DNA from 3 places in the Clostridium sp. LS3 genome. Region 2 is predicted to be linked to each of the others. Evidence: riboswitches for the same ligand, from Rfam matches in the RefSeq annotation. Region 2 holds a riboswitch; each other region holds the start of a gene.
What was found. A riboswitch is a leader RNA that binds a small molecule or an ion and turns the genes downstream of it on or off. The one in region 2 is predicted to bind lysine.
Positions count from the first base shown of each region.

Region 1: it holds a riboswitch for lysine, as region 2 does, so the genes downstream of both, ACZJV1_RS06510 (APC family permease) here and ACZJV1_RS17450 (transporter substrate-binding domain-containing protein) in region 2, are expected to answer to the same signal.
Region 3: it holds a riboswitch for lysine, as region 2 does, so the genes downstream of both, ACZJV1_RS00585 (Na+/H+ antiporter NhaC family protein) here and ACZJV1_RS17450 (transporter substrate-binding domain-containing protein) in region 2, are expected to answer to the same signal.

Region 1 covers NZ_CM143921.1:1,411,107-1,417,129, forward strand. The annotation lists gene ACZJV1_RS06500 (ABC transporter permease) at 1-728, shown strand, start outside; gene ACZJV1_RS06505 (heavy metal translocating P-type ATPase) at 864-3,299, shown strand; lysine riboswitch at 3,362-3,534, shown strand; gene ACZJV1_RS06510 (APC family permease) at 3,606-4,931, shown strand; gene ACZJV1_RS06515 (sigma 54-interacting transcriptional regulator) at 5,075-6,023, shown strand, end outside.
Region 2 covers NZ_CM143921.1:3,688,357-3,694,379, reverse strand. The annotation lists gene ACZJV1_RS17455 (PAS domain S-box protein) at 1-3,123, shown strand, start outside; lysine riboswitch at 3,374-3,557, shown strand; gene ACZJV1_RS17450 (transporter substrate-binding domain-containing protein) at 3,703-4,533, shown strand; gene ACZJV1_RS17445 (amino acid ABC transporter permease) at 4,600-5,367, shown strand; gene ACZJV1_RS17440 (amino acid ABC transporter ATP-binding protein) at 5,394-6,023, shown strand, end outside.
Region 3 covers NZ_CM143921.1:122,539-128,561, reverse strand. The annotation lists gene ACZJV1_RS00595 (aminopeptidase P family protein) at 1-184, opposite strand, end outside; gene ACZJV1_RS00590 (DUF5680 domain-containing protein) at 352-807, shown strand; gene ACZJV1_RS00585 (Na+/H+ antiporter NhaC family protein) at 941-2,668, opposite strand; lysine riboswitch at 2,787-2,962, opposite strand; gene ACZJV1_RS00580 (aminopeptidase P family protein) at 3,048-4,280, opposite strand; gene ACZJV1_RS00575 (ACT domain-containing protein) at 4,299-4,739, opposite strand; gene ACZJV1_RS00570 (hypothetical protein) at 4,831-5,043, opposite strand; gene ACZJV1_RS00565 (spore maturation protein) at 5,176-5,700, opposite strand; gene ACZJV1_RS00560 (nucleoside recognition domain-containing protein) at 5,716-6,023, opposite strand, start outside.

The sequences.
Region 1 (6,023 bases), 1.7 Mb from region 2:
ATCGACTTGATTTTATATTAGGGCTTATAGGATTTATATTTGTTCAATTTGCTGGAGTTATATTTATAAAGTTAATTTTTAACGTTATACCTACATTAGATGGATGGAGCTTTTATGAAATATTATTTATATATGGATTTGCTCAAATACCAAGAGGTATAGATCATATTTTTACTGATTATCTATGGATATTTAGTTGGAAAACTATAGTTAAAGGTGAATTTGATAAATATTTATTAAGACCTATAAATCCATTATTTCAAGTTATATCTGAAAGTTTTCAACCAGATGGATTTGGAGAAGTTATAATTGGTTTAATTTTATTAATAACAGCATCATTAAATTTAAATATTATCTATTCACCTATTAAGATAGTAGAGTTTATTTTTGTAGTTATATGTGCAACATTAATATATACATCTATAAAGCTTGCAACAGCATCAATAGCATTTTGGGTAAAATTCTCACAGTCATATATGTTTATGACATATCAGATAAGTACATTTGCTAAATATCCTATAAGTATTTATCCGGCTGCTATAAAATTTATATTAACATTTCTTATTCCATTTGCATTTACAGGTTATTATCCGGGAGCATATTTCATTGGGAAAGGGAATATGTTAAGTGGTGTACTTTTACCGTTTTTAGTAAGTTTAATATCTATAATAGTATCATATAAAATATGGCTAAAAGGTATTAGCGTATATGAGAGTGCGGGAAGTTAAATAATAGACATATGTGTACAATGTATACATATGTCTATTTTATTTATATTGAGAATTATTATTGACATTATAAATGAAAAGAGTATAATAAAGCTATACCACACCCCTGGGGAGGGGTAAAAAGGAGGGTTTAATATGAAAGAAGAAAAAGTTAAAATATCAGGTATGACATGTACTGCTTGTGCAAGCAGAGTCGAAAGAGTAATGAACAAGCTTGAAGGAGTAGATAGTGCAAGTGTGAATTTCGCTACAGAAACTTTAAGTATTAAATATGACAATGAAAAGTTAAATAGCTCGGACATTGAGAAAGCAGTTGAAAAAGCTGGATATAGTGTAGAAAAGAAGACTAAGAGCTATAGTTTTAAAGTGGAGGGAATGACTTGTTCAGCTTGTGCAAATAGAGTGGAAAGAGTTACTAAAAAAGCTGATGGTGTATTAGGTTCATCTGTGAATTTTGCTACTGAAAAGCTTAATATAAGCTTTGATGAAAATAAAATATCTATCAAAGATATAAAAAGCATAGTAGAAAAAGCGGGATATAAATTAATTATAGAAGAGAAAAAGGAGAGTTCCTCAAATAAAATTCCAGATTATAAAAAGCTCTGGTATAGATTTGTATTATCCTTAGTATTTACAGTTCCATTACTAATAATATCAATGGGACACATGGTAGGAATGCATTTGCCGAAAATTATAGATCCTATGATGAATCCTTTAAATTTTGCAATAACGCAATTATTATTAACTATACCAGTTATGATAGTAGGATATAAATTCTATTTAATAGGATTTAAAAACTTATTTAAACTGAGTCCTAACATGGATTCATTAATATCAATAGGAACCTCAGCAGCAGTGATTTATGGATTATTTGCTATATATAAAATAAATCTAGGTGATCATGATTATGCAATGCATTTATATTTTGAATCAGCAGCAGTAATACTTGCATTAATAACTTTAGGAAAATATTTAGAAGCTGTATCAAAAGGAAAAACATCTGAGGCAATTAAGAAACTTATGGGATTAGCGCCTAAAACTGCAAACATTATTAGAAGTGGTAATGAAATTACTGTTCCTATTGAAGAAGTAATAGTAGGAGACGTTGTATTAGTAAAACCAGGTGAAAAGTTACCTGTTGATGGAGAGGTTATAGAAGGAAATACATCAATAGATGAGTCTATGCTTACAGGTGAAAGTATTCCGGTGGAAAAGAGTATAGGAAGCAAAGTTATTGGAGCAAGTATAAATAAAACAGGATTTATTAAATATAAGGCTACTAAGGTAGGGGATGATACTGCTCTTGCACAAATAATTAAATTAGTTGAAGATGCTCAAGGAACAAAAGCGCCAATTGCAAAACTTGCAGACGTAATATCAGCATATTTTGTACCAACTGTAATTATATTAGCCATTATAGCTGCATTAGGATGGTATATATCAGGAGAGTCAGCAGTATTTTCACTAACTATATTCATATCAGTATTAGTTATTGCTTGTCCATGTGCACTTGGATTAGCAACACCTACTGCAATAATGGTAGGAACAGGCAAGGGAGCTGAAAATGGAGTTCTTATAAAAGGTGGAGAAGCGTTAGAAACTGCATATAAAGTTGAGACTATTGTATTTGATAAGACAGGAACTATAACAGAAGGAAAGCCTAAAGTAACTAATATAATAACAAAGGATATAAGTGAAAAAGAAATTTTAATTTTAGCAGCTAGTGCTGAAAAAGGATCAGAGCATCCATTAGGTGAGGCAATAGTTAAAGAAGCTGAAGATAAAGGTCTCAAACTAAAAGGAATAAATGGTTTTAAGGCAATACCAGGACATGGAATAGAAGTTAAAATAGAAAATGAAAATATTCTTTTAGGAAATAAAAAGTTAATGAAGGATAGGGGAATAAACTTAGAAGATTTAGAAGAGAAATCAAATAAGTTAGCAGAAGAAGGTAAAACACCTATGTTCTTAGCAGTAGAAAATAAAATCCAAGGAATTGTAGCAGTAGCTGATACTGTGAAAGAAAATAGTAAAAAGGCAATAAAAGCAATTCATAGTATGGGAATAAAAGTGGCTATGATTACTGGTGATAATGAAAAAACAGCTAAAGCAATTGCAAAAGAAGTTGGAATAGATATAGTTTTAGCAGAAGTACTACCAGAAGATAAAGCAAATGAAGTTAAAAAGTTACAAGGCGAAAATAAGAAGGTCGCTATGGTGGGAGATGGTATAAATGATGCCCCAGCATTAGTTCAAGCAGATGTAGGAATTGCAATAGGATCAGGTACAGATGTGGCAATAGAGTCAGCAGATATAGTTTTAATGAAGAGTGATTTAATAGATGTTATAAAAGCTATTCAATTAAGTAAAGCAACTATTAATAATATAAAGCAAAATTTATTTTGGGCATTTGCTTATAATGTACTAGGAATACCAGTAGCAATGGGAATTCTTCATGTGTTTGGTGGACCATTATTAAATCCTATGATAGCAGCAGGAGCAATGAGTTTAAGCTCAATATCAGTATTATTAAATGCCTTAAGGCTTAGAAAGTTTAAGGCAAATGTATAAATATTTGATATTTCCTTGACATATATATAAATTTTGATAGAATTAAGAAGGAAATTTAATATTTTATTGGTAGAGGCTGCAATAGCTAAAAGTAATATTAATGAGGTAAGCACTATGATTTAATATGAAAGGGGTTATTGCCGAAGTATATAGCTTAGCTTAAAGGTTATATACTGGGATTGTATAAAATATATACAAAACTGCCACAATATTTTTGTGGAGAGCTATCTTTATTATTGTCTAAAGTTTGCAATAAATATAAGCTCAAAGAATAATCTTTGAGCTTACTTTTTTTAGGAGAAAAAAATGGAAAAGAAACATATGAAAAAAGAAATCACTTTATTTATGGCTACAATGCTTGTTTGTGGAAATATGATAGGCTCAGGAGTTTTTATGTTACCTGCTACATTAGCAGAATTATCAGGTCCAATGGCAACTATTATTGCATGGGTAATAACAACTATAGGATCTATTTTAATAGCTATATCCTTTGCTAATTTAGGTTCAAAGTATCCATCTACTGGAGGAGCTTATCAATACACAAAAGAAGCTTTTGGAGAATTTGCAGGATTTTTAAGCGCTTGGCTTTATTGGAATGGTTCATGGATAGGAAATGCAGCTATAATAGTAGCATTGGCAAGTTATAGTGCAGCTATAATTCCAGCACTAAATAATCCACTAATATCAATAATTTATACAAGTTCTATCTTATGGATATTTACATTTATAAACATTGTTGGAGTAAAAAAAGCTGGAAAGGTTCAATCATTTGTAACTGTATTTAAAATTGTATTTTTCGCATTGTTTATAGTCATAGCATTTTTAAATTTTGATAGTTCCAATTTATTGCCTTTAATGCCAGAAGGAAAGGGAGTAAATTCAATACCTCTTGCGGCAACATCAACTTTATGGGCATTTGTAGGTTTAGAAAGTGCCACAGTAACTGCAGGAGAAATTAGTAATCCAGAAAAAAATGTTAAGAAAAGCACTATTTATGGAATGCTAATATCAGCAGTAATATACATATTAATAAGTGTTGCTAGTATGGGGGTAATGTCTAACAAAGAATTAGCTTCAAGTTCTGCACCGCTTACTGATATATTAACTAAAATTTTAGGAACATCAATTGGAAAGCCATTAGCAATTTCAGTAGTTATATGTATTTTAGGAACAACTATTGGGTGGTTATTATCAACTGCACGAGTTGCTTATGCAGCAGGAGAAGATGGTGTATTTCCTAAATGTTTTGGGAAATTACATCCTAAATATTCAACTCCAGCTAATGCTTTAATAATTGGATCCATATTAGTTAATATACTTTTAATAATGAATTACCAAAAAAGTATGGTTTCAGCATTTACATTTATAACTATATTAGCAACGCTAGCATTTTTGCCAATATATTTATTAACTGCAGCAGCAGAAATGATGATTATGTTTAGAGAGTCAAGTGAGTTTAATTTACAAATTTTCATTAAAAAAGGAATAATTCCATTACTAGCATTTATATATACATTATGGACAATATATGGTTCAGGAGCAGAAATTGTAATGTGGGGATTTATACTTATGTTATTAGGAGTGCCATTTTATATATATAATTACCATAAGAATAAAAGCAATTTAAACTAAATTATAAATATTAGAAAAAAACCCTCTAAAATTTTAGAAGGGTTTTTATTTTGAATTAAAAAATTTTACTAATGTAAAAAAAAATAAATGTATGTTAAAATTAATAGCAAATAAATGTTTACATTGGGGTGATATTAAAAAATATGAGTAAGATAAATGAAGTTTATGATGCTTTAAAGCGGTTAGAAATGAAAAGTAAAAAAGGAATAACAGCAAGCGAGCTTAGTGCTTTTATGAACTTAGATAGGGCTAATGTAAGCAGATATTTAAATCAGCTTTATAAAGATGGTGTAGTTGATAAAATAGATGGCCATCCAGTAAAATATAGTTCTATAGTAAGAACTGAAGTATCTAAATCAAAAGAAAATAAGAAAGTCGTAAAAGAGAAAAAAAGAAATAGTCTAGACACATTAGTTGGTGCAAAATTAAGTTTGCAGATTCCGATTCAACAAGCCAAGGCAGCAATTTTATATCCCCCAAGAGGATTACACACTTTAATTTTAGGGGAAACTGGTGTTGGTAAATCTATGTTTGCAGAAGCTATGTATAATTTTGCAATTGAGTCTAAAGTTATAAATGATGAAGCACCTTTTGTAAGATTTAACTGTGCTGATTATGCAGATAATCCACAACTAGTTATAGCACAAATATTTGGTGTTAAGAAAGGTGCTTATACAGGTGCAGATTCTGATAGAGATGGTTTACTAAAGAAAGCAAATGGGGGAATATTATTTTTAGATGAAATTCATAGATTATCTCCACAAGGTCAAGAAATGTTATTTACATATATTGATAAAGGTTATTTTAGAGTTTTAGGTGATACAGAAAAATTAGTTCATGTAGAAGCACAAATCATTGCAGCTACAACTGAGGATCCTCAATCATTTTTACTTAAAACCTTTAGTAGAAGAATACCAATGGTTATAACGTTACCATCCTTAAAAGAAAAAAATATAAAGGAAAGATATTACTTATTAAGGGAATTTATAGAAATTGAATCGCAAAGAGTATCAAAAAGTATTTATTTCAATAAAAGTGCTTTAATATCATTTTTATTATATGATTGTCCTAATAATATAGGGCAGTTAAAAA
Region 2 (6,023 bases):
ATTGGAATAGAAAAAGGGTATATTGTAAGTATTATTAATTTTACTGAGCAAAAAAAACTTGAAGATTATTTGTTGAAAAAAACACAAGAATTGGAAAAGTTTTTTTCTGTAAATTTGGACTTGCTATGTATAGCGGATACAGAAGGTAATTTTCTTAATGTCAACAAGGAATGGGAAAATATCCTAGGATATTCTAAAGAATATATAGAGAAAAGTAATTTTATTAAATTTGTGTATGCTGAAGACGTTGAAGTTACTATTGAAGCTATTAGGAAACTTGAAAAGCAAGAGCAGGTTTTAAATCTTGTAAACAGATATAGATGCAAAGACGGTTCTTATAGATATATAGAATGGCGTTGTCAACCATATGATAATTTAATATATGCTGCTGCTCGTGATATTACAGAAAAAATAGAAGAACAAAATTTATTAAAAAAAATGGTGAGTTTTTCAGAAGAATTTCTACAGTTATATGAAAAAGAGTTGAATTATCAAAAAATTACTGATGACTTTTTACATATGTCAAGAGCTAAATTTGCTGCATTCAATTTATATGATGAAGTTGGCAAACAATATAAGACCATGGCTATATCAGGTGACAATGATTTAATAAAAAAAGCTATTCAGTTGTTAGGTATAAAAGTAGAGGGTAACAACTGGGCGTATGATTTAATAAGGGCTGAAAAAATAAAAGACAAGATAGTTACACGGTTTACTTCGTTAAAGGAATTTACAGGTGATTTTATTTCTGAACCTCTACTTGATCTATTAGTAAATACATTTGATATTGGAGAAATTATTGTAATTAAAATTCTAAAAAATAATACTATTCTCGGGGATTTTACCTTTATTATGCCTAATGAGAAAAGCTTTAATAATGAAATTATAGCAGAAATGTACACTAGACAATTAGGTATGGTTATTACACAAAAGAGAACAGAGAATTTATTAAGGATAGAAAGAGAAAGATTAGAAAATATTCTAAAAGGTACTAATGTAGGTACTTGGGAATGGGATATTGAAAAAGGAGAAATAGTATTTAATGAGCGATGGGCAGAGATAATTGGTTACAAGTTTAATGAACTATCAATAATTAATTCTAAAGATTTAAAAAGATTCTTTCATGTTGAAGATTTAAGAAAATGTAGGATTCAATTAAAGAAAATATTTTCAAAAGAAATAGATTATTATGATATGGAACTTCGTATGAAGCACAAAGATGGTAGTTGGATCTGGGTACAAGATAGGGGGAAAATAACTTCATGGAATTCTAATGGTAAGCCTTTATTAATGAGTGGTACTCGTAGTAATATCAATCATCGAAAGCAAGTTGAAAATGAACTGATGAAAAGTGAAGAAAAATATCGTTTGATTTTTGAATATTCTCCACTTGGTGTTTACCATTTTGACAGTAGGGGAGTTATTACTGATTGTAATGACAATTTTGTAAAAATAATTGGATCATCTCGTGAGGAACTGATAGGGTTGAATACTCTTAAGCTACCAGATGAAAAGTTAATAGAAGAAATAAAAAGAGCACTTCATGGATATGAGACAACTTATGAGGGGAATTACAAGTCGTTTACAGGAAATAAGATAACATCAGTAAGAGTGATGTTTGCCACAATACTTTCAGATGATAAGAGCATTGAAGGGGGAATAGGTATTGTGGAGGATATTACAGAGCGTAAAAGAATGGAAGAGATAATATTTGATGAAAAAGAACGTTTAAAAACAACTCTCCTTTCTATTGGTGATGGTGTTATTTCTACTGATAGTCATGGAGATATATTGCTATTAAACAGAATAGCTGAGAAGTTAACTGGATGGACACAAGAAGAGGCTGTTGGTAAACCATTAGAAGAAGTATTTAATATTATTGATGAATTTACAAGAGAAAAGTGTAATAATCCTGTATATAATGTTCTAAGAACAGGTAATATAGTTGAACTTTGTAATAATTCCATTTTAATATCTAAAGATGGAGAAGAAAGATTTATCGAAGATAGTGCAGCTCCAATTAAAGGTGAAAATGATGTTATTAATGGAGTAGCGTTAGCATTTAGAGATGTTAGTGAGAAGAAAGAAAGGCAAGAAAAAATTGAATATTTAAGCTTTTATGACCAACTAACTGGATTATATAATAGAAGATTTTTTGAAGAGGAATTAAAGAGGTTAGATACTAAAAGTAATCTTCCAATAACTCTTGTTATAATTGATGTCAATGGATTAAAACTAACTAATGATGCTTTTGGTCATTTAGAGGGAGATAAACTTTTACAAAAAGTTGCTAAGGTGATAAAAAAAGAGTGTAGAAATGAGGATATTATTTCTAGGATAGGTGGAGATGAATTTACAATTATATTGCCTGAAACTAGTTCTGAGGAAACAGAAAAGATTTTAAATCGAATAAATAGTGCTATTGATAAGGAAAAATTTAATTCGATTAATGTATCAATTTCTTATGGGTGGAAAACTAAAATAGAAGAGAATGAGGAAATGCTAGCAGTATTTAAGAAAGCTGAAGACTATATGTATAGGCGAAAGTTATCTGAAAGTACCAGTATGAGGTATAAGACTATAGAGGTAATAATAAAAACTTTATACGAAAAAAATGAAAGAGAAGAGAAGCATTCCATACGAGTCGGAGAAATATGTGCTTTAATAGCATCTACTTTAAATTTAAGTGATGCAAATATAAGAGAGCTTAGAACGGCAGGACTGATGCATGATATAGGGAAAATAGCCATTGATGGAAAAATTCTGAATAAACCTGGTTCGCTTAGTGATTCTGAGTGGCTAGAAATCAAGAGGCATCCTGAAATTGGATATAGGATATTAAGCTCTTTAAATGAATATGCACCAATTGCAGAGTATGCTTTAGCACATCATGAAAGGTGGGATGGAAAGGGATATCCTAAAGGACTAAAAGGAGAAGAGATACCTTGGCAAGCTAGGGTTATAGCAGTGGCTGATGCTTATGATGCTATGACTAGAGATAGACCTTATAGGAAAAACTTAAGCAAATCTGATGCAATTGAAATAATAAGAAAAAATGCTGGAACTCAGTTTGACCCAGAAATAGTTAAATTATTCATTGAAAAGGTGCTAAATGAGGAATAAAAAAGAAGCTTAATAATTTCGTTCAAAGATTTAAAATATAAAATTTAATAATAAATTTTATATAAATTAGAATGTATAACATATAGTTTAGGAATCCTAAGGAAATTTAGGGTTCTTAAATTTTTTAATTATAATATATTGTTCTAAATTTTCAAATTAATAAAATATTGAAAAAATTCTTTTTTAGGTATTGACAATAATGAAATAAGATTGTACACTGTATATAATTTAATAAATACCTCACTTTTATATGTGAGGTAGAGGCGCAAAATTTAACAGTTTTTAGTGGAGCTTGAGAAGGTGATGATGCTAATGAGAAGGAGATTTTGCCGAAGTTTGTAATATTTCTCAGTATTACTTGCTGGGTCTGTAGTTAAGAACTACAGGACTGTCTTAATAAATGTCCCGGTTTATTAAGTTGTGCTATCTCAAATGGGAAAGATGAGGATTAGGTTAATTATATAAGTAGACCTGAGCTTTGCTCAGTTATTTTTTTATAGTTAATTATCCGAATATTTAAGATAGCACCAACCTAAGTAAAGGTTGGTTTTTTTATTATAAAAAAGGAGAGGATTTACTATGAAGAAAAAACTATCATTATTAATTTCATTATCATTGACAGCAATGTTAACACTAACAGGGTGTGGCTCAGGAAAATCATCAGCAAATAAAGGTGAAAATGTCTTTAGGGTGGGACTTGAAGCAGGATATGCACCATTTAACTGGACACAAATGAATGATTCAAATGGTGCAGTAAAAATTGATGGAAGTGCAGAATACGCAGGAGGCTATGATGTAGAAATTGCCAAAAAAATAGCTGATGGATTAGGAAAAAAATTAGTTATTGTTAAAACAGAGTGGGATGGATTAGTTCCAGCATTAACATCAGGTAAAATAGATGCAATAATAGCTGGGATGTCTCCAACAGAAAAGCGTAAAGAAACAATTGATTTTTCAGATAACTATTATACATCAGATTTAGTTATGCTTGTTAAAAATGGAGGAACCTACGAAAATGCTACTTCATTAAAAGATTTTTCAGGAGCTAAAATAACAGCTCAATTAAATACATTCCATTATTCAGTAATAGATCAAATTCCAGGTGTAAATATACAACCAGCTATGGATAACTTTCCAGCTATGAGAGTTGCTCTTGAGTCAGGAGTAATTGATGGATATGTAACAGAAAGACCAGAAGCTGTAAGTGCTCAAATGGCTAATTCAAACTTTAAAATGATTGAATTCAAAGATGGATTTGTAACATCACCAGAAGATACAGCAATAGCAGTAGGGCTTGCAAAAAATAGCGAGTTAACTAAAAAAATAAATGAAATTTTAGCTGGTATATCACAAGAAGAGCAAAAAACAATAATGGACAATGCTATTAAAAATCAACCAGCAGCTCAATAAAGCTAGAGTAGAATTGGTTAGCCTTAACCAATTCCCTCTTATTATATTTAATAAGGAGAATAAAAGATGAGTATAGAATGGATAATAAGAATTGTTGAAAATAACTGGCCAATGTTTTTACGTGGGGCAGGAATGACATTATTAATTTCTATAGTTGGTACTTTAGTAGGTTCATTAATTGGTTTATTAGTAGGTGTTGTACGTACTATTCCAGTACCAGATAGAGGAATTAAAAGAGGAATTTTAAAATTTATTAATGCTATTCTTTCAATTTATATAGAGTTTTTCCGTGGAACACCTATGATTGTGCAAGCTATGGTAATTTATTATGGATCAGCACAATTCTTAGGGATAGATATAAATAAAATAGTAGCAGCTTTATTTATAGTATCTATTAATACAGGTGCATATATGTCAGAAATAGTTAGAGGAGGTATTGTTTCAGTAGATAAGGGACAATTTGAAGCAGCTCAAGCTATTGGAATGACACATTCTCAAACAATGATTAATGTAGTATTACCACAAGTGATTCGTAATATTTTACCAGCAACAGGCAATGAGTTTGTAATAAATATAAAAGATACATCCGTACTAAATGTAATTTCGGTATCAGAGTTATTTTTCCAAACTAAATCAATTGCAGGAAATAATTTTAGATATTTTGAGTCATTCTTTGTATCATGCATAATTTACTTTGTAATGACATTTACAATTACAAGAATTTTAAGAGCTATAGAAAGAAAAATAGATGGTCCAGACAATTACATTATGGCAGGTAATCAAATGCAAGTAGAAACACCTGAAGATATACTACGTAAAAAGAAAGTACTGTAGTAGTATAGTTTAATGGAGGAGAGAATATGGAAAAAGTAATAGATATAAAGCATTTAAATAAATCCTTTGGAACACATGAAGTATTAAAAGATATTAACTTTTCAGTAAATAAAGGAGAAGTTGTTTGTATAATAGGTTCATCTGGGTCAGGAAAATCAACTCTTCTACGTTGTATAAATCTTTTAGAAAAACCAAGTGGTGGAGAGATAATTTACAATGAAGAAAATATTTTGGATGATAACCATAATATATATAAATATCGTACTAAACTAGGTATGGTATTCCAACAATTTAATTTATTTAATAACCATAATGTATTAAAGAATTGTGTTGTAGGACAAATGAAGGTATTAAAGCGTTCAAGAGAAGAAGCTGAAAAAGTGGCAATGAAATATTTAGAAGTTGTTGGCATGGGTAACTATATTAATGCTAAACCGAAACAGTTATCTGGAGGACAAAAGCAACGTGTAGCTATTGCAAGGGCATTATCAATGGAACCAGATGTTATTCTTTTTGATGAGCCAACATCAGCTCTTGATCCAGAAATGGTAGGAGAAGTTTTAAAGGTTATGAAAGAACTTGCTGAGAGCGGTCTTACAATGCTAGTAGTAACACATGAAATGGGATTTGCAAAAGAAGTATCTGATCGTGTAGTA
Region 3 (6,023 bases), 410 kb from region 2:
ATAAATAAGCAGAGCTTAACCCCACTAAAAGAGTACCTGCTGAGCCAGTAAAACCTGATATAAACTCTCTTCCTTTAAAATAGTCAGATACATATTCACTTTGATGAGAATCACTACTTGGAATAATATAGTAGTCAATATTTTTTATTTTCATTACTTCCCTAAGTTTATCTAAATTGCTCATATTAAATGCCCCCTTAATAATTTTATATTTATAATTATACCCTATATACTTTATGAGATTCCATATATTCATTTAATTCTAAATATATTATATTTTCTGAAAACTCGTTGATTTACCTAAGTTTTTTATATATAATCTAAATGATGTATAAAAAAGGGGGAGCTTACATGGGAGACTTATTAAAATTTAAAAACTTTATAATTGAAGCGAAGAAAAATACTTATGCTTCAGGTGCTAAAAAAGAAACACCTTCTAGGCCAAACTCAAAGGACTATGCCTATAAAAAATTTAATTACTATTATCTAGATAGCCATCTAGGTGATAGAGAATTTATAGGAGAGGAATTAGTTTGGGAAAACGAAAAGGTTTCCTGGGGAATGAATTATAAAGGACAAGTTCTTGTTGATGAATTACCTTCAGGATTTAATAAATTTTTAAAGAAATCTTTAAAAAATGTATCCGATGATTGTCCGTTTAGAGGACCTAAATATTTTAAAGAAGATGATTTTACATATCAATGCAATTGGGATGGTGATTTAGCTTCTTTTAATGGAGTTGAATCAATATCACATAATGGAATTGAAATATTTAAGCTCTACTTTCATGGTGGAAGTCTAAAATAAATATCATTTGTTTTAAAGTAAAAGAAGCTTTACAAATAACTAAATTTATTTGTAAAGCTTCTTTTCATACTCTTAATAGTTATAAGTATATATAAATATCCATTAATAATTATAACCTAAATATATCTTATTATTATTTTGCTTCTTCTACACTCTTACCTAATATTTGGATTCCTACATATACTGCTAATATAGATATAGGTAGTACAATATACCAAGCTAATCCAAAACCCGCTGGAATATATCCAAATAAAATTGTAATTGCAGCTATAAATAGTGAATACCACATTTGAGTGTTAACATGAGCAATATGATTACAACCTGCTCCCATTGATGAAAGTATTGTAGTATCTGATATTGGTGAACAGTGATCTCCAAAAATAGCTCCAGTTAAAACAGCACTTGTACTAACTATTACATAGCTCATATCTGGATTCATTGAATAAGCTAGTGGAATTGCAAGTGGCATTAGTATTCCCATTGTTCCATAAGCCGTTCCTGTTGCAAAAGAAATAACTGCACCTAAGGTAAATATTAAACTTGGAAGCAAGAAATTTGGTAGTGATCCTGAAAGTAATGAAACTAGATATTTAGCAGTTCCTAAATCCTTTATTACAGAACTTAGTGACCAAGCCAATAATAAAATTACTCCTGTTATAAGTAATGGTTTCATACCATCTATCCATGTTTCTATAGCTTCAGAAACAGTAAATATTTTCTTAGATACTCCCATTATAATTGATACTATACTTGCTATTAATGCTGATTGGAATAATGCTACTGATGCATCTGATGCACTAAATGCTTCTTGTATAGCCTTAAATGATACTGGTGAATTAGTCATTATATTTTGAATGGCAACATCTTCACCACCAATTATTACTGTATAACCACTAAAATAGAAACATATTAATGAAGCTATAACCAAAACACCTATTGGTATTATAGCATTCCATATACTTAACTCTACACCTTCTTTTGGTTCAAGGTCTGAATGATCTAAGTTAGAATCTGATGCAACTTCATCAACATTAGAGTTTAACCCTCTTTTTCTTGCCTCTACTTCTGCCTTATACATAGGACCAAAATCCTTTAATAAAACTGAAGTAATAAGTACAAAAACTAATATTAGTATATTATAAAATCTATATGGTATAGTTTGTAAAAACACTCCAAAAGCATCAACTTCTTGCCCTATTCCATTTATAAAAGCATCATTTATTAGCCCTACTTCTAATCCTATCCAAGTAGATACAATAGCTAAGCCTGCTATTGGTGCTGCTGTTGCATCTATTATAAAGGCTAGTCTTTCTCTTGATATTTTCATCTTATCTGATACTGGCTTCATTATAGGACCAACTATTAATGAATTTGCATAGTCATCAAAAAATACAGCTAACCCTAATAATAATGTAACTAATTGTGTGCTTCTAGCATTCTTAGCCCTTCTTGCTAACGCTTCTGCAACAGCCTTAGCTCCCCCCATTTTAGCAACTAAGTGTATAACTCCCCCTATAACTAATACCTGAAGAATTATACCTGCATTCCATGGATCAGATAATGAGTTTAAAACTCTAGATACAAAATCTAAAAAAGATTGTGTAACTGCTCCAAGAAAAGTATTATCAACTAATTGAACTAAAAATGTACCTGATAAAGTTCCGATAAACAAAGATATAATAACATTCTTTGTTATAAATGCTAAAACTATTGCTACCACCGGCGGTATCAAAGTTAATAATCCGTAATGATTTGCATTAGATGTAGATTGATCTACCTCTGCTGCGAAAACTATTGATGTTGACATTAAAATCATCATCATAGTCATTAATATTAATCTTAGATTTCTTTTATTATTCATAATGCTCCCCCTATATATTTCATGAATAATTTAAGGGCAGAAATTAAAAAGAGCCTTGAGTTTTCACTCAAGGCTATAGATACACTTTAATTAATATTCTAAATAAAGTTAAAAATCCTCAAGCGATAGCTCACCACAAATTAAGTTTGTGACAGTGTTACACATATTTTGTGAAACCCCAGCCATATGATATTAAAGCATTAATCATACGCTTCGGCGATAATTCCTTTTCTATTAAATCAAAGTGCTTACCTCATTAATAGTACTATTAATTATCGCGCCTCTACCCTTGTCGTTATTCATATTTAATTTATAGGATTATTATACAATTTTTCACTAGTTAAATCAACCTTTAATCCCAGGCTTAATTCTCTTTAACTTATCTATTAGCCATAAATTCTTCTATTTCCTCTACTGTCTTAATCATTTCTTTAGTTAATACTTCATTTCCGTTATCTGTTATTAAAATATCATCTTCTATTCTTATTCCTATACCTTCATTTTCTATGTATATTCCGGGCTCAACAGTATATACCATTCCAGCTTCAAAGGTTACATCCCTATTTTCTAACTCTATATCATGAGTATCCATACCCAAGCTATGACCTATACTATGATAATAAAATTGAGATACATCTTCCTTTTTAGAAATTAATCCAAGAGATATACATTCCTCTGCAACCCACTCTTTAGCCTTATTATTTAAATCTATGAATTTAACTCCTGGCTTCATTTCTTTAATAACTTTTTCATTTACTCTAAGAACTGCATTATAAACTTCTTTTTGTCTTTCAGTAAACTTTCCATTAATAGGGAAGGTTCTTGATATATCACCATTATAATATTTATATTGAGCGCCTAAATCAAATAATATTAAGTCCCCATCCCTTAATTCTGAGTCGTTATTTACATAATGTAAAACAGTTGCATTTTTCCCTGCTGCTGCAATAGTTTTAAATGCAAAGTCTTTTACACCATTTTTCTTACAAATAAAATCAAAGTAAGCTTCAAGTTCGTACTCTTTTATGCCCGGCTTAGAATTTTTCATTAATTCTTTTACACCTTCTATAGTAATTTCTATAGCTTTCTTAATCCTACTAATTTCTTCTTCAGTTTTTATAAGTCTTAAATTTCCTATAATCTTATATGCATTTTTAATACTTACATTATAATATTTTTTCTTAATTTCATTTATATACTTATATGATGGATTATCTTTTTCTAAATCTAAATATATATTTATGTCTTCTTTATTAATTAATATTTTTTCTATAAACCCGTTAAAATCACCTAAGTACTTAACATCTTCTATATCACAAATGTCTAATACTTCTTCTTTTCTAATAGTTTTACCTTCCCATTTTTCTGTAATAGGATTTATCTCTTTTATAAATAAATGTTCATTAGTTTTTCCATTTATTTTCGATAAAACTAAAATATGCTTTTCTTCATCTATTCCTGTTAAATAATAAAAATTTCTATTTGGTGTAAAAGGATATTTTTCGTCTGCAGTTTTCTTTGGCGAATTACCTGCAAATAATATTAGTAAAGAATTATCTTTAATGTTTTCTAAAACCTTATTTCTATTATTCTTATAAAACTCTTTATTCATAAATTCACTCCCTCTTATTTATTCCATAGCTAACACTTTAACACTGACTACATTTGCTAACCCTCTTAAAGTATTAACTAAGTGCTTTAAATCTTTTTTCATATTAGATATATCTAATGTTATGGTTACATTTGCAGCCATATTTATAGGTATATCTTGATTTATTGTTAGTATATTTCCCTTATTAAAAGCTATACAATCTAAAACTTTAGATAAAGTTCCAGCTTCATGAGATAATAAGACAATTAATGTTATCTTTTTACTATTTATCCCCTCTGACATAGGGAAAATATAATCTTTGTATTTATAAAAGGTACTTCTACTTATTCCTGCTTGCTTTACAGCTTCGCTGATATCCTTTGCCTTTCCAATAAGAAGGTTTTCTTTAACCTCTAAAACTTTTTTAAAAACCTCTGGTAGTACCTTACCATTAACTATATAAAATTTTTCTGAAGCCACTAAATCACCTACCCTATAAAAATTAAAAAGCTATATAATTTATAATTATATAACTTTTTAAAAATAAAATACATATTATTAGTGATGTTATTTATATGTGAATCTTATTTGATTTCTTTATTCTAACAAAAAATGTTTTTAAAAGTGAAATCAATATAGATATAACTCCTCCCAAAGCAAAGCATAGCTGAACATTATCTATAAATAAACCAACTAATACTCCAATTCCTACTCCATATGCTAGAAATATAGCTAAAACTTTTATTTCTTCGTCTGACAAAAATAACCTGTCATTCCACTCCATCTCTAAAACACTTCCCTCCCTTTTTCTATACTATTATTATAGGATATTTTACTATATAACTAGTTACAAAATTATTACGTCTTTATTAAAATTTGTTAAATTTTAAAAGTAAATTTTAGTTTAATAAATTTTCTATAATATGAATTTGCTTACTAAAAAAATAGCTGCTATTATTGCCGTTAAATCTGCTAATATAGCTGCCCATAATGTATGTCTAATTTTTTTAATTTGAACAGCTCCAAAATAAACTGTTATTGTATAAAATATAGTTTCTGTAGTGCCCATAATTACCGAAGCTATTAAACCTATAGCTGTATCAGGTCCATATGTTTTTAATATATCCGTTAAAATACCCATTGCCCCGCTTCCAGATAAGGGTTTTACTAAAACTAATGGTATTACTTCTTTAGGTAACCCTACTACTCTACCTATTGGAGATATAAAATTGTTTAATATATCTAACAATTTAGCTTCTCTAAATATATGAACAGCTATAATCATAGCTAATAAATATGGAAATATGTTTAAACAAACTTGTAATCCTTCTTTTGCTCCTTCTATAAACCATTCATACACCTTTCGTCCTTTAAACATTCCATAGGTAATAATTATTACAACTATTATAGGAATGATACTTTTTGTTAAATACTGAAACATTCTAAATCACTCCTTTTAAAAGTACTTCTGTAAGATTTTACAGCAAATAACTCCCATTACAGCTGCAGTGGTACTTGCTAATATAGCGGGTAATATTATTGCCCCTGGATTACTTGAGCCACAAGCAGCTCTTATAGATATAATGGTTGAAGGTACCAATTGTATACAAGCTGCATTTAAAACTAAGAATAATGCCATGTCATTTGATGCAGTTCCTTTTTCTTTATTAAGTCTATCCATTTCTTGCATAGCTTTTATTCCAAATGGAGTTGCAGCATTGCCAAGTCCCATCATATTAGCTGTTATATTCATAACTATAGCTC